One region of the Pseudomonas grandcourensis genome, then DNA from elsewhere that is predicted to be linked to it. Evidence: riboswitches for the same ligand, from Rfam matches in the RefSeq annotation. Region 1 holds a riboswitch; the other holds the start of a gene.
The links. Region 1 has a riboswitch for cobalamin ahead of cobO (cob(I)yrinic acid a,c-diamide adenosyltransferase). Riboswitches for the same ligand answer to the same signal wherever they lie in the genome.
Positions count from the first base shown of each region.

Region 1 (10,009 bases):
CTTTATATAGAAGCAATGGAGTGGTTCATGGCCGATTCGCGGCGTTGGTTCTGGCTCGGTGGGGTGGTCCTGCTGTGTGTGTTTGTCTGGTTGTTGCATCCGATCCTGACGCCGTTCCTGGTGGCGCTGCTGTTGGCCTACCTGTTCGACCCGCTGGTGGATCGGCTGGAGAAGGCAGGCCTGTCCCGAACCTGGGGTGTCGTGGCGGTGTTTACCCTGTTTACATTGATCTTCACCGCGCTGCTGTTGGTGTTGGTGCCGTTGCTCGCCAGGCAGTTGTTTCGTTTGTATGAGCTGGCCCCGCAGATGCTCGACTGGCTGCAGCACACGGCATTGCCGTGGGCACAATCGAAGTTCGGCCTGTCGGAAGGTTTCTGGAAGTTCGACAAGCTCAAGGCCGCCATCAGCGAGCATATGAGTCAGACCACTGATGTGGTCGGCGTGGTGTTGAGCCATGCCACGGCCTCGGGGCTGGCGTTGATCGGCTGGCTGGCAAATCTGGTGCTGATTCCCGTGGTGAGCTTCTACCTGTTGCGCGATTGGGATCTGATGATGGCCAAGCTCCGCAGCCTGCTGCCCCGTGATCGTGAAGCGCGAGCGGTGTCGCTGGCGGGTGAATGCCATGAAGTGCTCGGCGCCTTCGTGCGCGGACAGTTGCTGGTGATGGTGGCCTTGGGTGTGATCTACGCAGCCGGCCTGATGCTGGTCGGGTTGGAACTGGGCCTGTTGATTGGCCTGATTGCCGGCCTGGCGGCGATTGTGCCGTACATGGGGTTTATCATCGGCATTGGCGCGGCGCTCATTGCGGGGTTGTTCCAGTTCGGCGGTGATCTTTATCCGATGCTCGGCATTGTCGCGGTGTTCATGGTCGGTCAGGCGCTGGAGGGTATGGTGCTGACCCCCATGCTGGTCGGTGACCGGATTGGCCTGCACCCGGTGGCGGTGATTTTCTCGATCCTGGCCGGTGGTGAGCTGTTTGGCTTTACCGGTGTTCTGCTGGCGTTGCCGGTCGCTGCGGTGATCATGGTGCTGGTGCGCCATGTGCATGATTTGTATAAGGATTCTGAAATTTACGGAAGAAGCGACGAGCCGCAGGTGTAAGGGCTGTCGATAGGCGATTGTGGGCTGCCCGGGTTCGTACCGGATCAGCCTGCTGGCGTCGCCCGACTGTCACATGCACCGCCAAAGAATCTGTCACAAAACCGATGCATTAACGCAAACCTTTGATTTTGCTTGTGGTCTGTCGCATTGTGCGGTCCGCCTCACGGGTATAAACTTCGCAAACTTTACACAGAGGCCACTAACGGTTCCTTTTGGAACTGTTCAGTCAGCATGAAACCGATTCAGCTGCCCCTAGGTGTGCGTCTGCGTGACGACGCCACCTTTATCAACTACTACCCAGGCGCCAATGCCGCTGCACTCGGCTATGTCGAGCGGCTGTGCGAAGCCGACGCCGGCTGGACCGAAAGCCTGATCTACCTTTGGGGTAAAGACGGGGTAGGGCGTACGCACCTGTTGCAGGCCGCCTGCCTGCGCTTCGAGCAAATGGGGGAGCCTGCGGTGTACCTGCCGTTGGCGGAGCTGCTTGATCGCGGCATTGAAATCCTCGACAACCTCGAACAGTACGAACTGGTCTGCCTGGATGATTTGCAAGTGGTTGCCGGGCGAGCGGACTGGGAAGAGGCGCTGTTCCATCTGTTCAATCGCTTGCGTGACAGCGGTCGACGTTTGCTGATTGCCGCATCGACATCCCCGCGTGAGCTGCCTGTGAAGCTGGCGGATCTCAAATCCCGCCTGACCCTGGCCTTGATCTTCCAGATGCGCCCGCTGTCCGATGAGGACAAATTGCGTGCCCTGCAATTGCGCGCATCCCGTCGCGGCCTGCATCTGACCGATGAAGTCGGGCATTTCATTCTGACTCGCGGTACCCGCAGCATGAGCGCACTTTTCGAGCTGCTCGAGCGTCTCGACCAGGCCTCCCTCCAGGCTCAGCGCAAGCTGACAATCCCGTTTTTGAAAGAAACCCTCGGCTGGTAAACCCGCTGAAACCGGGGCTTTTAGCCGGCTCGGCATCTTTCAGGCGCCAGAAATCCCGCTTTCCTGCCAGGTTGCAGGCCGCGCGTATGTTTAAAATGGGCTTAAGCGCTTAGATGTAAACGAGAAACGGATAAGTCACAAAAAGATCGATTGAATTTGCAAATGAGGTTGATAGCGGGCATAGTCTCGGCTTCTTTACAACTATCAGCCACGGTCGTGCCCATGCTAAATCGCTTCGCACCCCTCGTGCCTCTCGCACTCGTTACCCTGTTGTTCGGTTGCGCCGCCCACACTCCGGTGGCCCAACAAGCTCCGCAACAGCAGGTTCAACACTCGGCCACTGCCCAGTCTTCCGCTCTCTTTCAGGAAGAGCTGGCCACCGAAAAAGAACTCGCAGATTTCGCTGGCGGCAAGTCCTACCAGCTTCCGGTCCTGGCCGACAGCATCCTCGAACGTGGCATGTCCCTGATCGGTACCCGTTACCGTTTCGGCGGTACTTCTGAAGCCGGCTTCGATTGCAGTGGTTTCATCGGTTACCTGTTCCGCGAAGAAGCAGGCATGAACCTGCCACGCTCCACCCGCGAAATGATCAACGTGGACGCTCCGCTGGTCTCGCGCAGCAAACTTGAGCCGGGTGACCTGCTGTTCTTCGCCACCAATGGTCGTCGTGGTCGCGTCAGTCACGCCGGGATCTACCTGGGTGACAACCAGTTCATCCACTCCAGCAGCCGCCGCAGCGGTGGTGTACGCATCGATAGCCTGGGTGACAGCTACTGGAGCAAGACCTTCATCGAAGCCAAGCGCGCCCTGGCAATGGCACCTAACGCGTCGCCAATCGTCACTGCACGTAAATAAGCGGACATTTTGTAAGGCGAACTTAAAGTCTTACTTGAAGTTTGTCGCGTAGCCGCTAGAATCTTGATCTACAAATGATGGCAAACCGCCTGCGTCCAACGCAGGCGGTTTTCTTTTCTGCGCTCCCCGCAGAAAAAGCCGCAGCCAGATCAGGATGTTCTGCTTATGACGATGTCGGCCCGCCTCGCAATCATGTTCTTCGCAGCGCTGCTCAGTGCCTGCGCCAGCCGCACACCGCCTCCTGCGCCGGTGGTTCGCGCTCCCATCGTATTTGGTTCCTCACAAGCGTTTTCGCCCGAAGCGGAAGACGTGCTGTTTCGCGCGCTCGGACTGGTGGGCACGCCTTATCGCTGGGGTGGCAACACACCGGATTCCGGGTTTGATTGCAGCGGCCTGATCGCCTACGTGTACCGTGATGTTGCCGGCATTGCCTTGCCGCGCACCACTCGCGAGATGATCTCCATGCAAGCGGCGAATGTGGGCAAGGAAGGCCTGCAGACCGGCGACCTGCTTTTCTTCGCCACCAATGGCGGCTCCCAGGTCAGTCATGCCGGCATCTACGTGGGAGAAGGACGCTTCGTCCACGCGCCGGCCACCGGTGGCACTGTGAAGCTCGACAGCCTGTCCAAGGCGTATTGGCAAAAGGCTTACCTGAGCGCCAAGCGTGTTCTGCAGCCTGAACATCTGGCGCGCAATCCGTAACGTTCGGAGCTGGTGACCATGACTGCTCGCACGCTTAATCTCGACGACGACCTGTACCAATACCTGCTCGATGTTTCCCTGCGCGAAACGCCTCTGCTCAAGCGCTTGCGCGATGAGACCCAGGCGCTGCCCATGGCGCGTTGGCAGGTGGCGCCTGAGCAGGGGCAGTTTCTTGCTTTGCTGGTGAAACTGACGGGGGCCAGGCGCTTGCTCGAAGTCGGCACCTTTACCGGTTACAGCGCACTGTGCATGGCGGCGGCATTGCCCGCTGACGGTTCGCTGATTTGCTGTGACATTCCCGGTGACTACAACGCCACCGCACGGTGCTACTGGCAAGAGGCGGGGCTCGCCGGGCGGATTGACCTGCGACTGGCCCCGGCGCTGGAAACCCTCGCCGAGCTTGAGCGACAAGGGCAGGGCGGGCAGTACGACCTGGTGTTCATCGATGCCGACAAGGCCAACTACCCGGCTTATCTGGAGCACGCCCTGCAATTGCTGCGGGTCGGTGGGCTGGCGGTGTTCGATAACACACTGTGGAGCGGGCGCGTGCTCGAGGCCAGCCCCGAGAGCGCGGACACCCGGGCGATCCAGGCACTCAACCGGGCGTTGAAGGATGATGCGCGGGTGGATCTGTCGTTGTTGCCGATCGGTGATGGTTTAACTCTGTGCCGCAAAAGGTAAGCGCTGACACCGATCCAATGTGGGAGCGAGCTTGCTCGCGATGGCGGTGGGTCAGGCAACATCAAAGTTGAATGTGCAGGCCTCATCGCGAGCAAGCTCGCTCCCACAGGTGGCTTGGCAGCCATTATTTAGCAGCCGAAACCCGCCACACCTTGTTCCCCACATCATCGGCCACCAGCAGGTCACCCTGCCGATCGATCACCACGCCCACCGGGCGGCCCATTGCCTGTTCCTTGTCGTTGAGAAAACCTGTGAGCACTTCAACGGGCTTTCCGACAGGTTTGCCGGCGCTGAACGGCACGAAAATCACTTTGTAGCCGCTGTGGGGGTTGCGGTTCCATGAGCCGTGCTGCCCGATGAATGCCCCTTGGGTGAAGGGCGGCGGCAACTTGCTGTTTTCGGCGAAGGCCAGGCCCAGTGATGCCGTGTGCGGGCCGACGGCGTAGTCCGGGGCGATAGCCTTGGCCACCAGGTCCGGGTTTTGCGGCTCGACGCGAATATCGACGTGCTGACCGTAGTAACTGTACGGCCAGCCATAGAATGCGCCGTCCTTCACCGAGGTGATGTAGTCCGGAACCAGGTCGCTGCCGATTTCATCCCGTTCGTTGACCGCAGTCCACAGAACGCCACTGTGCGGTTCCCACGCCATGCCGTTGGGGTTGCGCAGGCCGGAGGCAAAAATCCGCTGCCGACCCGTGGCACGATCCACTTCCCAGATAGCCGCGCGACCTTCTTCCTTGTCCATGCCGTTTTCGGCGACGTTGCTGTTGGAACCCACGGTGACGTACAGCTTGCTGCCGTCCTTGCTGGCGATGACGTTTTTGGTCCAGTGATGGTTCAGCGGGCCGCCCGGCAGGTCGACAACCTTGACCGGCGGCGACTTGATCTGCGTATCGCCACTTTCATAGTGAAAGCGCAGCAGGCGATCAGTGTCGGCCACATACAGGTCATTGCCGACCAGGGTCATGCCGAAGGGCGAGTTGAGATTTTGCAGAAACACCGTGCGGGTTTCCGCGACGCCATCGTGGTCCTTGTCGCGCAGCAAGGTGATGCGGTTGGCGCTGGGCACCCTGGCCCCGGCGCGGCCCATGACTTTTTTCATGACCCAGCCGCGAATGCCTTTGCCGTCTTCGGGTTTGGGTGGTGCGTTGGTTTCCGCCACCAGCACATCGCCATTGGGCAGCACATAAAGCCAGCGGGGGTGATCCAGGTCTTCGGCAAAAGCGGCCACTTGAGTGCCCGTGGCGGCGACGGGTTTCGCACCCTGTGGCCAGCCGATGGCCGGGGCGATGTTCACCGTCGGAACCAGTGTCTTGTTGGGTTCCGGTAGTTGAGGTGACGGGCCGGTACCGTCGGAGACTTGCAGCCGGGAGGTCTCGCCACAAGCGGCGAGCCCTCCGCAGAGCGCGATAACGAGAACGAGCGGGGACGTGCGCATGCTGGTCTTCCCTATGAATGCCTTGTTCTATTCATAGAGGAGGGGTGTCGTGCGATGGTTCAACTCTCAGCCGCGTGCTTCCTTGAACAGCACCGCAATGCCGGGGTGATAGTTGCCGGCTTCGTTGCGCAACTTGCGGTAGGCATAAGGGAAATACCAGGCGACAGCGCAGGTGTGTTCCTTTTGCAGGTCGTCGACCATGTCCTGGAGTTCTTCCGGCGTTGCGCCTTGCTGGGCTTTTTGCGGGGCGACGAACAGGCAGCCGAGTTTCAGGTCGCTGGCGTGGCTCACGCGCTTTGCATCGCTGGCGATGTCGAGCAGGGCCTGGGTCAGATTGAGGCTGTTGACCCGTGGCCAACGCTGGCTGGTCTGGATGTAGGCGCGGGTTTCGGGCGAGGCCAGGAGCAGGTCGGCGCGGCTGTTGCGTTCGCCTTCTTCGGTCTGCTTGCGGGTGGGCGTCTGCTGCAGCGTGACCATCTCGGCCATCCAGGCCGCGGCAGACAGCAGTCCGAGATTGGCCTTTTCGTCATGCCAGTACGGTGTGTCGCCATCACCGCGGACGGCGTTGTAACGGTCGATGCATTCGAACCAGTGCTCGAGCACCGGGCGCAGGAATTCCAGCTTTGGATTGCTGATGATCATGCCTTGCATGGGCTCACCCTTGTTATTGTGTTGTGAGATTGTGGCTCTTTGATATCACTGCTGAGAGCGTGGCACAAGATTGACGTCAGTTTATTGATGGATGGCAGTTATTCGCTCGATGGCCTCCCGGCTTTAATTGACGCTCCACCCCCAACCCTCTAACCTTCGCGGCTTGTTTCAGGTGCTCTGTGGCTTGGGTCGACAGAGTGAAACAGGGAAGCCGGTGAGTGAGTCCTTCTGTTGGTCGAAGGCCCGCAATTCCGGCGCTGCCCCCGCAACGGTAAATGAGTGAAAACTGTGTGTGATGCCACTGTGTCGATTCGATGCGGGAAGGCGCACAGTCCGGCCCCGCGCCACTCATGAGCCCGGAGACCGGCCTGATTCATCCAGCGGCATCACGGTGGGCGATGCCAGGCTTTTTGCCTTCTATTCTTGTGCCTGCCCGCCGTTATTCCTGCCTCAACGGAGAGCTCCCCCATGACTGATACCCCCGATCGTGACGAACGCCACCTGGCGCGCATGCAGCGCAAAAAAGCCGTGATCGACGAGCGCATCGCCAATTCCCCGAACGAGTGTGGCCTGCTGCTGGTGCTGACCGGCAATGGCAAGGGCAAGAGCAGTTCGGCCTTCGGCATGCTTGCCCGCGCCATGGGGCACGGCATGCAATGCGGCGTGGTGCAGTTCATCAAGGGCCGCAACAGCACGGGCGAAGAGTTGTTCTTCCGGCGCTTTCCCGAGCAGGTGCGCTTTCACGTGATGGGCGAAGGTTTTACCTGGGAAACCCAGGACCGTCAGCGCGACATCGCCGCCGCCGAAGCTGCCTGGGCGGTGTCGCAGCAACTGCTGCGCGATCCGTCCATCGGTCTGGTGGTGCTGGATGAGCTGAACATCGCCCTCAAGCACGGCTACCTCGATCTCGATCAGGTGCTCAGCGACTTGCAGGCCCGGCCGCCGATGCAACACGTGGTGGTCACCGGTCGTGCCGCCAAGCCGGAAATGATCGAGATGGCTGACACCGTCACCGAAATGGGCGTGATCAAACACGCCTTTCAAGCCGGGATCAAAGCGCAGAAAGGCGTCGAATTGTGAGTCAGCCTCGACACTGTCCGGCGGTTCTGATTGCCGCGCCGGCTTCCGGCCAGGGCAAGACCACCGTCACCGCGGCGCTGGCCCGATTGCATCGCAATCAGGGGCGCAAGGTCCGTGTGTTCAAGTGCGGTCCCGACTTTCTCGATCCGATGATCCTCGAGCGCGCCAGCGGTGCGCCGGTGTATCAGCTGGACATGTGGATGGTCGGCGAGCAGGAGAGTCGCCGGTTGCTGTGGGAGGCTGCCGCTGAAGCGGACCTGATCCTGATTGAAGGCGTCATGGGGCTGTTCGACGGTACGCCGTCGAGCGCCGATCTGGCGCGGCATTTCGGTGTGCCGGTGCTGGGTGTGATCGATGGCACCGCCATGGCCCAGACCTTCGGCGCACTGGCCCTGGGGCTGGCGCGTTATCAGCCGGACTTGCCGTTCGCCGGGGTATTGGCCAATCGTGTCGGCACGCTGCGCCACGCGCAACTGCTTGAAGGCAGCCTGACTGAAGGTTTGCGCTGGTACGGCGCGCTGTCCCGGGAAACCGGGATCGAATTGCCGAGCCGGCACCTGGGGCTGGTGCAGGCCAGTGAGTTGAACGATCTCGACCTGCGCCTTGATGCGGCCGCTGATGCCCTGGCCAGCAGTTGCGAGGTTGCGCTGCCGCCGGCGGTCGAGTTTGCCACCCCTGATGTGATCGTGGCCGAGCCGCTGCTGGCCGGTGTGCGCATTGCCGTCGCCCGGGATGAAGCCTTTGCGTTCACCTACGGTGCGAGCCTGGATCTGCTGCGGGCGATGGGCGCCGAGTTGTCGTTCTTCTCGCCGATCCGCGACAGTGGGTTGCCGGAGGCGGACAGCCTGTATCTGCCGGGTGGTTACCCGGAGCTGCACCATGTTGCGCTGGCGCAAAACACCGCGATGCTCGACGCGATCCGCGCCCACCACCGCGCAGGCAAACCCTTGCTCGCCGAGTGTGGCGGCATGCTGTATCTGCTCGATTCCCTGACCGATGTCGAGGGCACTCGCGCCGAACTGGTTGGCTTGCTGGCCGGTGATGCGGTGATGCAAAAGCGTCTGGCAGCGCTGGCGTTGCAAGCGGTGGACCTGCCGGAAGGTTCGCTGCGCGGGCACACCTATCACCATTCGCTGACCACCACTGAACTGGCGCCAATTGCCCGTGGCTTGAGCCCTAACGGCGGGCGCGGAGCGGAGGCGGTCTACCGTGAGGGGCGGATGACGGCCTCTTATGTGCACTTTTATTTTCCGTCGAACCCCACGGCGATTGCCGCGCTGTTTGCGCCAGACCTTGAGACCGTCATCGCTTCCATAATGGATCACCTGACTCCTGTGGGCGCGAGCCTGCTCGCGAAGCGGCCATGACCGACAACGCATTTTCCGAAGCCGAACGCGCAGCGGTCTATCGCGCCATCGCCGAACGCCGCGACATGCGCCACTTCAGTGGTGGCACCGTCGAGCCCGAATTGCTCCAGCGCCTGCTCGAGGCCGCACACCAGGCACCCAGTGTCGGCCTGATGCAGCCCTGGCGCTTCATTCGCATCAGCGATCGCGCCTTGCGCGGGCAAATCCAGGCCCTGGTGGAAGAAGAACGCATCCGCACCGCCGAAGCCCTCGGTGAGCGCAGCGATGAGTTCATGAAGCTCAAGGTCGAAGGCATCAACGATTGCGCCGAGGTACTGGTCGCCGCGCTGATGGACGACCGCGAGCAGCATATCTTCGGTCGCCGCACCTTGCCGGAAATGGACATGGCCTCGCTGTCCTGCGCGATCCAGAACCTGTGGCTGGCGTCCCGCGCGGAAGGGTTGGGCATGGGCTGGGTTTCGCTGTTCGAGCCGCAAGCCTTGGCCGATTTGCTGGGGTTGCCTCCTGGCGCCAAACCACTCGCGGTGCTGTGCATGGGGCCTGTCAAAGAGTTCTACCCGGCACCGATGCTGGTGCTCGAAGGCTGGGCGCAGGCGCGTCCGCTACATGAATTGCTGTATGAAAATTATTGGGGAGTGAATCGATGAGTGTGGCGTTGTTGAGTGTCGCCGCGGTTGCGCTGGATGCGCTGCTGGGTGAACCCAAGCGCTGGCATCCGCTGGTGGCGTTCGGCCGTTTTGCCGAGCGCATCGAGCAACGTTTCAACGGCGGCGGTCGTGGCTGGCGCAGCCATGGCGTCACCGCGTGGGTGATTGCCGTGTTGCCGCTGACATTGTTGGCCACGGCATTTTCCTGGGCGCCTTATGTCGGCTGGATCGTCGAGATTCTCGCGCTCTATTGCGCCCTCGGCATGCGCAGCCTCGGTGAGCACGTCGAGCCTGTGGCCAAGGCCCTGCGCGGCGGTGATCTTGATGAAGCACGCAAGCGTGTGAGTTATCTGGTCAGCCGTAAAACCAGTGATCTGGATGAAACCGAAGTCGCCCGTGCCGCTACCGAGTCGGTGCTGGAGAACGGTAGCGACGCGGTGTTCGCCGCATTGTTCTGGTTTGCCGTGGCGGGCGCGCCGGGCGTGGTGCTCTACCGCCTGAGCAATACGCTGGATGCGATGTGGGGTTATCGCAATGAGCGTTTCGAACGG
Region 1 is NZ_CP150919.1:1,880,410-1,890,418, forward strand. It holds gene AABM52_RS08340 (AI-2E family transporter) at 28-1,101, shown strand; gene hda (DnaA regulatory inactivator Hda) at 1,333-2,037, shown strand; gene AABM52_RS08350 (C40 family peptidase) at 2,260-2,892, shown strand; gene AABM52_RS08355 (C40 family peptidase) at 3,058-3,594, shown strand; gene AABM52_RS08360 (class I SAM-dependent methyltransferase) at 3,613-4,275, shown strand; gene AABM52_RS08365 (sorbosone dehydrogenase family protein) at 4,400-5,713, opposite strand; gene AABM52_RS08370 (hypothetical protein) at 5,780-6,364, opposite strand; cobalamin riboswitch at 6,518-6,751, shown strand; gene cobO (cob(I)yrinic acid a,c-diamide adenosyltransferase) at 6,833-7,444, shown strand; gene AABM52_RS08380 (cobyrinate a,c-diamide synthase) at 7,441-8,811, shown strand; gene bluB (5,6-dimethylbenzimidazole synthase) at 8,808-9,458, shown strand; gene cbiB (adenosylcobinamide-phosphate synthase CbiB) at 9,455-10,009, shown strand, end outside.

Region 2 (10,009 bases), 1.9 Mb from region 1:
TCTTCGAGCTTGTAGCTCTGGATCATCGTGCCCATACCGCCATCGAGAATCAGGATGCGCTCTTTGAGGGCGTGCTTGAGAGCTTGAAGGCGAACGCTGCGATCGGACATTTGGACTACTCGGTAAGACCATGACGAAGGGCCGGGATGATAGCAAACCTGTGCGCTTTTGGAGCATGACTCGAATTTGCATGAATATCGTTCATGTTGGTAAGGATGACAGACCGGTAGAATCGCGGCGTTTTTTCAGGATTCGGGACCAGGGACATGTCGTATCGCTTCGTCATCGGCACATTGTTGTTGTTTTTAAGCTGGGGCGCTCTGGCGCAAAGTCCGGCGATTTCCTCTGCCAATTCACCTGCTATTTCCTACAGCCGCGACATCCAACCGATCTTCACTGAAAAGTGCGTGGCCTGCCACGCCTGCAACGACGCCGCCTGTCAGCTCAACCTGGGCAGCGGTGAGGGCGCGGCACGTGGCGCAACCAAAGTCCCGGTCTACGACGGTGATCGTCGCCAGGCGGTTGCTCCGACCCGACTGTTCTATGACGCTTCCGGCAAACAGGCCTGGCAGCAAAAGGGTTTCTTTTCGGTGCTCGATGCCCAGGGCAGCCAGGCTGCACTGATGGCGCGGATGCTGGAGCTTGGCCACAAGACTCCGTTGCAACCCAACGCGAAGCTGCCGGAAGACATCGTCCTGGGCCTGAACCGGGAAAACATGTGTGCGATGCCCGCGGAGTTCGACGGCTACGCCGCCAGGCATCCGAAGGAGGGTATGCCGCTGGCAGTGACCGGCCTGACCGACCAGCAGTACCAGACGCTGCAACGCTGGCTGGCGGCGGGCGCACCGATCGATCAGCAGGCGCTGGCGCCCAGCGCCAGTGAGGCCCTGGAGGTGGTGCAATGGGAAAACCTGCTCAATTCGCCGGGCGCCCGGGAAAGCCTGGTGGGGCGCTGGCTGTACGAGCACTGGTTTCTCGCCCATCTCTACTTCAAGGATGGCGAGCCGGGGCATTTCTTCCAGTGGGTACGCTCACGCACCCCGACCGGCCAGCCGATTGACCTGATCAACACCCGTCGCCCAAACGATGATCCGGGCACACAGTTCTACTATCGCTTGTGGCCGGTGCAGGGCGTGATCGTGCACAAGACCCACATCACCTATCCGCTGAGTTCGGCGAAGCTGGCGCGGGTCAAGAGCCTGTTCTACAGCGGCAACTGGCAGGTTGACGCATTGCCGGGCTATGGGCCGCAGAGCCGGGCCAACCCGTTTGCTACCTTCGAAGCGATTCCGGCCCAGGCGCGCTATCAGTTCATGCTCGATAACGCCGAGTACTTCGTGCGCACCTTTATCCGTGGGCCGGTGTGTCGGGGTCAGATCGCCACGGACGTGATCCGCGATAATTTCTGGGCGCTGTTCCAGGCGCCCGAGCACGACCTGTATGTCACCGATCCGAACTATCGCGGGCAGGCCACGCCGTTGCTGGCCATGCCGGGGCAGAACGATGATGTCGGCAGCGTGCTCAGCCTGTGGCACGACTACCGCGACAAACGCAATGAATACGAAGCCTTGCGCCGGGACAGCTACGCCGATCAGCCGGCGCCGAGTTGGTCGACCCTGTGGGCCGGCAACGACAATGCGTTGCTGAGTATATTCCGCCATTTCGACAGTGCTTCGGTGACCAAAGGCCTGATCGGCGAGGTGCCACAAACGATGTGGCTGTTCGACTATCCGCTGCTGGAGCGCACCTACTATCAACTGGCAGTGAACTTCGATGTGTTCGGTAACGTGTCCCACCAGGCCCAGACGCGCCTGTATTTCGACCTGATCCGCAACGGCGCCGAGCAGAACTTCCTGCGCCTGATGCCCGCCGACTCCCGGGATGGCTACCTCGACGACTGGTATCAGAACAGTGGCAAATTCAAGATGTGGCTCGACTACGAAACCATCGACGACGACACGCCGACCGCGCTGAAACTCAACCCGGCTGATCCCAAGCGTGACTTCGCCAATCAGCTGCTGGCCCGATACGGCGACCTCAATGCCAGGCCCGACCCGATCAATCGCTGCGACGGCGCCTACTGTTCGCGGCCGAACATCGATCCGGACCTGCAAAGTGCCGAGCAGGCGCTGAGTCGTCTGACTGCGCGTCCGGCAGCGGGGCTGAAGGTCATCGATCAGTTGCCGGAGGCCACCCTGCTGCGGATCGAAACCAGCAGCGGCAAGCGTGAGGTCTACAGCCTGTTGCGTAACCGGGCCCATAGCAACGTGGCGTTTTTGCTCGGTGAATCACTGCGCTACCAGCCAGGGCTAGATACCCTGACGATTTTCCCGGGTGTACTCAGCAGCTACCCGAACTTCATGTTCAACATCCCGGCCGGGCAAGTGCCGGCCTTTGTGGATGCGATGGAAAGCGCCAAGGACACCGACAGCTTCGAGAAAATCGTCGAACGTTGGGGAGTACGTCGCAGTCATCCGCAATTCTGGTTCTATTTCCATGACCTGAGCCGTTACATTCACGAAAACGATCCGGTGGAAGAGGGCGTGCTGGACATGAATCGCTACGAGAACCTCTGAAACCCCACAGGGGGAATTGTCGGAATCTTTCCCGACAAAAATACTAGGACTTTGTCCGGCGCGTCGATTGGCGTAAACTGCGCCCAAGCCTGCGAGGAGTTTCCATGACCGCTATTACCATTACCGACGCCGCCCACGATTACCTGGCTGATCTGCTCTCCAAGCAGAACACCCCGGGCATCGGCATCCGCGTCTTCATCACCCAGCCTGGCACCCAGTACGCCGAAACCTGCATTGCCTACTGCAAGCCGGGCGAAGAAAAACCCGAAGACACCGCGCTGGGGCTCAAAAGCTTCACCGCGTACATCGACCACTTCAGCGAAGCCTTCCTGGACGATGCCGTTGTCGACTACGCCACCGACCGCATGGGCGGCCAACTGACCATCAAGGCGCCAAACGCCAAGGTACCGATGGTCAACGCCGACAGCCCGGTCAACGAGCGCATCAACTACTACCTGCAAACCGAGATCAACCCGGGGCTGGCCAGCCACGGCGGTCAGGTCAGCCTGATTGACGTGGTCGAAGACGGCATCGCCGTTCTGCAGTTCGGCGGTGGTTGCCAGGGCTGCGGCCAGGCCGACGTGACGCTGAAGGAAGGCATCGAGCGCACCTTGCTCGAGCGTATTCCCGAGCTCAAGGGCGTTCGCGACGTGACCGACCACACGCAGAAAGAAAACGCCTACTACTAAGGTGTTCGCTGCGAAATGAAAAAACGGCGCCCCGTGAGCGCCGTTTTTTGTGGGTGAAGCATAAAAGATTTTAAGGGCGATAGAGGTGCGCATGCCCTGCGCGATACAGCGATGACTCGCTAAAGTGATCGCTGCCCAACACCCGACCCACCAGAATCAACGCCGTACGGCGAAAGCCCTTGGCTTCAACCTTCCCGGCAATATCCTCAAGCGTGCCCACCACCCAATCCTGATCCGGCCAACTCGCGCGGTGAACCACCGCAATCGGGCAATCGGCGCCGTAATGGGGCAGCAGTTCCTCAACTATCTTCGCCAGGTGACTGACCCCCAAGTGAATCGCCATGGTCGCGCCGTGTTGCGCCAGGCTGGAGAATTCCTCTCCCGGTGGCATGGCGGTCTTGTCGGCGTAGCGCGTCAGGATCACGCTCTGCGAAATGTCCGGCAGCGTCAGTTCCGCACCCAAAAGCGCTGCGCAAGCGGCTGTCGCAGTGACGCCAGGTACGATTTCGAACGCAATGCCCAGCTCACGCAGATAGCGAATCTGCTCGCCAATGGCGCCATACAGGCTCGGATCGCCGGAGTGCACCCGGGCCACATCCTGGCCCTTGGCGTGGGCGCTCTTGATCAGGTCGATGATCTGTTCCAGATGCAGTTCGGCACTGTTGACCACCTGTTCGGCACGGTGACCTTCCAGTACGGCGGCAGGTACCAGAGAACCGGCATAAATGATCACCGGGCAGTTGCGAATCAGCCGCTGGCCCTTGACGGTAATCAGTTCGGGGTCGCCGGGACCTGCGCCAATGAAGTAGACGGTCATCGTCGGTTCCTGTGGGGAAAAAGGGACTGAACAGGGCTTCAGATGAAGAATGTTCATGATCGAAGGCGGGGATTATCGGTTTTTTACGCAGCGCCAGCCAATGCCAGGGTTGCCTGGGCGTATTTTTGTCGTGGAATCAGCAGTTTTGCCGGAGCCTGGGCCAGTTGTTCCGCCAGGGCCAGTGCGGCGCTTTCCGCCACGCCGTAGCAACCGGTGCGTTCAAACGCTATCTGCGATTGATGACTGAGTTGCGGTTCATAAGCGGCCAGTTGTTCACTGCTGAAATACATCATTTCCAGGCCAAGCTGCTGAGCCAGTTCGATTAACGCAGGTTCGTCGCGCTTCGAATCGATGCTGGCCAGCGCCTTGATTTCATGGCGAGCAATCTGGTGTGCCTCCAGCGCCTGATCGAGCAGCGCCAGCAACGTGCTGACGGGGCAGCCCCGTTGGCAGCCCAGGCCGACCACCAGGGTCGGCGCTGTGCTGACGTCAGTCATGCGTGGTATTGACCATCGCTTTTGCGACGGAACAACCAGGCGCTGATCAGGCCCAGGGCCAGCCAGAACGCCACGTTGGTCAGTTGCGAAGCGATTTTGAACTGGGCTTCCAGCGCCTCCGGAGCGAGCATCGAATGCACTTCCGGTTGCGGCGCGCCAATCACATGGGGAACGGCAAGGATTGCCACACCGAGGACTTTCATCAGCCAGTGACGGCTGAATACGATCAGGGCGATACCGACGGCAGTGGAGGCGGCCGTACCGATCCACCACAGTTGCCGCTGTGCCAGGTCGGCGGCGGCAGTGCCAGGCAATTCAGGAGGCAGGCCGAGGGTCGGCGCGAGCACGAAGGTCGCGTAACCGGCCAGGCCCCAGAGCAGGCCCTGGGAGGTTTTGGTCGGCGCACGCAAGGTGTACAGGCCGGCCAGCATCAGGGCGAAACCGACGGCCACCACCAGGTTACCGCCGGTGGTCGACAGCACGCGCTGCCAGCCGTCTTCCGGCTCCCAGGCCTCGGCATCGTGAGTGTGGGCAGCCATCGCACCGTCGGCGTGCTCATGCATTTCAACAGCGGCCGGTTCGGATTTTTCGTAGGTCTCGGCCTGCAAAATCAGCGGAGCGACCCAGAAGCTTTGCAGCAGGGTCAGCAACAGGGCGGCCAGCAGCCCGGTGAAACCTGCGGTTTGCGCAATACGCTTGATCATGTCGACAGCTCTCAATGGCACGGGAACGCGGAGCTGTGGCGGGTATCGTGGGCGGCGTTGTGCACCGCTTCGATGTGCGAGAAACCGGCGAAATAAACAAGGCAGGCGCCCAGAATCGACGCGCAGACGGCGGCGGTCAGACGTTGAGTCAGGGTTGAGGTGGTGCTCGCGGCTGTGTGTTCGGCGCTGCTGATGATCGACATGGCGTTTCCCTCTGGTCTGTCAGCGGGGAATAAGAGCGCATGCAAAAACCCGCACGACCAGGCGCGCAAGGTTTCAAACAGCGCCCGCCCACCGCGGGTTTGTTGGTTCAGTGATCGTACTGGTCACTTTGTGTTGCGGGCCGGTCTCCGGGCTCACGAGGGGTAAAGGCTTGGGCCTGAACCTGAAAACATCACCTTCCCATGCCGTAGTGGCACAGTGGATCTGATGCTTCGCTCGCTTACCGTTGCGGGGGCAGCACCGGACTGACATGGCTTAAGAGTAAAGCACATGATTCACCGGTTTCCCGTTTCACCCTGTGAAGGGCACCCGTAACAAGGTGTGTAGGAGAGCATGGGCGGGGGTTGGGCGTCAATTGGCAAGGGTTCGCATTTAAGGTTCGCACAGCACATTGTGGCGAGGGGGCTTGCCCCCGTTGGGCTGCGAAGCGGCCCCCGGCAATCTTACTGATAAATCCTGCACTCAGGTCTTGCGACGGCTGCGCCGCCGAACGGGGGCAAGCCCCCTCGCCACAAGTGATCGCATTCTCAGCATGAACATTGACCCGCCCCAATACCATGCGTAGCCTTGCGCTTTCGAGGTTCTTCGGTGTTTGCCGAAGCTAAGAAGGGAACGCGGTCGATGCCGCGGCTGCCCCCGCAACTGTGAACGGTGATGTTCGTTGCCACGCCACTGCAGGCTCAATCCATGAGGCCGGCGGGAAGGCGCAGCGAATGCCAGGCTCAAGGCCGGCACACCGTCAGCCAGGAGACCTGCCTCGTCACAGATTCTCAATTTCAACCGGGCGGGGTGATCCGGTGGCGAACTCTTCAGGCACGCGCGTCCGCGTTGCCGGTCGTCGTCCCGTATGCCCGCCACATTAGCCATAGGGCATCCGATGAAAACACTGGCCAAACTCCCCGTCACCATCGTCACCGGCTTTCTCGGCTCGGGCAAGACCACGCTGTTGCGGCACATGCTCGACAACGCCCAGGGTCGCCGCATCGCGGTGATCGTCAACGAATTTGGTGAGTTGGGCATCGATGGCGAAATCCTCAAGCAGTGCTCCATCGGTTGCACCGAAGAAGAAGCCAACGGCCGTGTCTATGAGCTGGCAAACGGCTGCCTGTGCTGCACCGTCCAGGAAGAATTCTTCCCGGTGATGCGCGAACTGGTGGCCCGTCGCGGTGATCTTGACCACATTCTGATCGAAACTTCCGGTCTGGCCCTGCCCAAGCCGCTGGTGCAGGCCTTCCAGTGGCCGGAAATCCGCAGTGCCTGCACGGTGGATGCGGTGATCACCGTGGTCGACAGCCCGGCCGTGGCCGCCGGCACCTTCGCCGCGTTCCCGGATCAGGTCGACGCCCAGCGCAAACTCGACCCGAACCTGGACCACGAATCGCCGCTGCACGAACTGTTCGCCGACCAACTGGCCAGCGCTGATCTGGTGATCCTCAACAAAACCGACCTGATCAACCCGGCGGACTTGGCCCGTGTGCGCATGGAAGTCGCCGAGGAATTGCCACCAGCGGTGAAAATCGTCGAAGCCAGCAGCGGTCGCCTGCCGCTGGACGTGCTGATCGGCCTGGGGGCCGGCTCCGAAGAACACATCGACAGCCGTCACAGCCACCACGACCACCATCACGATGGCGACGACGATCATGATGACCACGATCACGACGCCTTCGACTCGATCTCCATCGAGCTGCCGCAAGCCGACGAAAGCCTGCTGCTGGACGCGCTGACCCAACTGGTGGTCCAACACGGCATCCTGCGGGTCAAGGGTTTTGCGGCGATCCCGAACAAACCGATGCGCCTGCTGATCCAGGGCGTGGGCACGCGTTTCGACAAGCATTTCGACCGCCAGTGGGGCGCTGAAGAAGCACGAGTCACCCGTCTGGTGCTGATCGGCCAGGAACTGGACGCCACTGTTCTCGAAGCGCAATTGCGCGCCGCGCTCAGCGTGTAAGCCATGCACCTGCTCAGGACCCAGCCCGGCGGTTTCGTGTCGGATGACAACATTGCCGACCTTGGACAAACCCCCGCCGAACTGGTGGTCCTGTGCAGCGGCGATTCCAGCCTGGCACTGCTCGCCGAAGCGGCGCAGCAGTTGCCCGACGATTACCCGAGCGTGCGCCTGGCCAACCCGATGCAGGTGCAGAACCATGCCTCGGTCGACTTGTACGTCGATGAAGTGCTGCGTCACGCCAAGGTGATCCTGATTTCGCTGCACGGCGGCATCGCCTATTGGCGTTACGGCATCGAGCGCCTGGTCGAACTGTCTCAGCGCGGCGTGCAGGTGATTCTGGTGCCGGGTGATGATCGCCCGGACCCGGAGCTCAGTGACCTGAGCACCGTCGGCGCCGAGGATCGCGACCGTCTCTGGCAGTTTCTGCGCCAGGGCGGTATGGGCAACGCCCTCGATTTCTTCCGCTGCCTGGCCAACCGCTGGCTGGCCCGTGATTACACCTGGGGCGAGCCGCAAACCCTGCCACGCACGGCGATTTACCATCCGCACAAACACTCCGCTGCACTGAGCGACTGGCAGGCCGACTGGCACGCCGATCAACCGGTGGCGGCGGTGCTGTTCTACCGCTCGCATTTGCAGGCGGCGAACACCGCGTTCATTGATGTTTTTTGCCAGCGCTTGCAGGCTGCGGGGTTGAATCCGTTGCCGATAGCGCTGGCCAGCCTGAAGGAGCCCGGTTGTCTTTGCGTGGTCGAGGACTGGCTGGATGAGGGCAGCGTCTCGGTGATTTTGAACACCACCGGCTTCGCCCAATCCAGTCCAGAAGCACCGCATCTGCGCCCGTTTCGCCGCAATATTCCGGTGATCCAGGCCATTTGCGCCCAAGACAACGAACCCGGCTGGCGCGCCAGCGAACAGGGGCTTGGCCCCCGAGACCTGGCGATGCACATCGCCTTGCCGGAGCTGGACGGACGCATCATCAGCCGCCCGATCAGTTTCAAGGACCTGGCGTGGCGCAGTGAGCGCAGTCAGTCGGATGTGGTCTGCTACCGGCCACAACCGGAACGCATGGATTTCGTTGCCGAACTGGCGCGGCGTTGGGTCGAACTGGCGCGGGTGCCCAATGCGGAAAAACGCATTGCCTTGATTCTCGCCAATTACCCGACGCGCGACGGTCGCATCGGCAACGGCGTTGGCCTCGATACCCCGGCGGCTGCGCTGAATATCCTGCGGGCGCTGCATGCCGAAGGTTATCCATTGCCGGCTGAGTTGCCGGACAGCGGCACCGCATTGATCCAGCAGTTACTGGGCGGCGTCAGCAACGACCTCGAGACCCTCGACCTGCGTCCGTGCCAGCAAAGCCTGGGCATGGATGATTATCTGGTGATGTTCAACGCACTGCCCGAAGCCAACCGTGCGGCGGTGCTCGAACGTTGGGGTGCGCCGGAAAGCGACCCGATGTGCCGCAGCGGACGGATGATGATCGCTGGCCTGCGTTTTGGCCTGACCTTCGTCGGCATTCAGCCGGCCAGGGGTTATCAGGTCGACCCGAGCTCGGTGTATCACGACCCGGACCTGGTGCCGCCCCACGGCTACCTGGCGTTCTACTTCTGGCTGCGCAACACCTACGGCGCCCACGGTGTGATCCACGTCGGCAAGCACGGCAACCTCGAATGGCTGCCGGGCAAAGGCGTGGGACTTTCGGAAAACTGCTGGCCGGACGCACTGCTCGGGCCGCTGCCGAACATCTATCCGTTCATCGTCAACGACCCGGGCGAGGGTGCCCAGGCCAAACGGCGTACCCAGGCCGTGATCATCGATCACCTGATGCCGCCGCTGACCCGCGCCGAAACCTACGGCCCGCTGCGCAACCTCGAACTGTTGGCCGACGAATATTACGAAGCGCAGTTGCTCGATCCGCGTCGCGCCCGAGAGTTGCAGCGTGACATCCTGCAACTGGTGCGTGACACCCACATCGACCGTGAACTGCAACTGGACGAACAACTCGACAGTGATGCCGACGCAGCGATCTGGTTGCCGCGACTCGACACCTATCTGTGCGATTTGAAGGAGTCGCAGATCCGCGACGGCCTGCATGTGTTCGGCGAATCTCCCACCGGGCGTTTGCGTATCGATACCTTGCTGGCGTTGTTGCGCATTCCACGGGGCGATGGGCGGGGCGGGCAGTCGAGTTTGCTGCGGGCACTGGCCAAGGCTTTCAGGCTGGGGTTCGATCCGCTGGATTGTGCGCTGGCCGAGCCGTGGACCGGGCCGCGTCCCGATTCACTTTTGCTTATCAGCAATGAGACATGGCGCACGGCGGGTGATACCCGCGAGCGCCTGGAATTGTTCGCCGCGCAGTTGATTTCGGACGCTTTGAATAGCCCCTGTAGGAGCGAGCCTGCTCGCGATGGTGTGTCAGCCACATTGATGTCAACTGACACACCATCGCGAGCAGGCTCGCTCCTACAGGATGTGGACTGGATCGAGGTGCAAGCCATCATCGACAACCTGCGCGAGGTGGTCGCTCCGCGTCTGGACGCCTGCGGTCCGGCG
Region 2 is NZ_CP150919.1:3,742,085-3,752,093, reverse strand. It holds gene metH (methionine synthase) at 1-110, opposite strand, end outside; gene AABM52_RS16745 (fatty acid cis/trans isomerase) at 267-2,576, shown strand; gene nfuA (Fe-S biogenesis protein NfuA) at 2,681-3,265, shown strand; gene cobM (precorrin-4 C(11)-methyltransferase) at 3,336-4,082, opposite strand; gene AABM52_RS16730 (cobalamin biosynthesis protein) at 4,166-4,579, opposite strand; gene AABM52_RS16725 (CbtA family protein) at 4,576-5,283, opposite strand; gene AABM52_RS16720 (CbtB-domain containing protein) at 5,295-5,486, opposite strand; cobalamin riboswitch at 5,607-5,833, opposite strand; cobalamin riboswitch at 6,067-6,280, shown strand; gene cobW (cobalamin biosynthesis protein CobW) at 6,383-7,453, shown strand; gene cobN (cobaltochelatase subunit CobN) at 7,457-10,009, shown strand, end outside.
Region 2: it holds a riboswitch for cobalamin, as region 1 does, so the genes downstream of both, cobW (cobalamin biosynthesis protein CobW) here and cobO (cob(I)yrinic acid a,c-diamide adenosyltransferase) in region 1, are expected to answer to the same signal.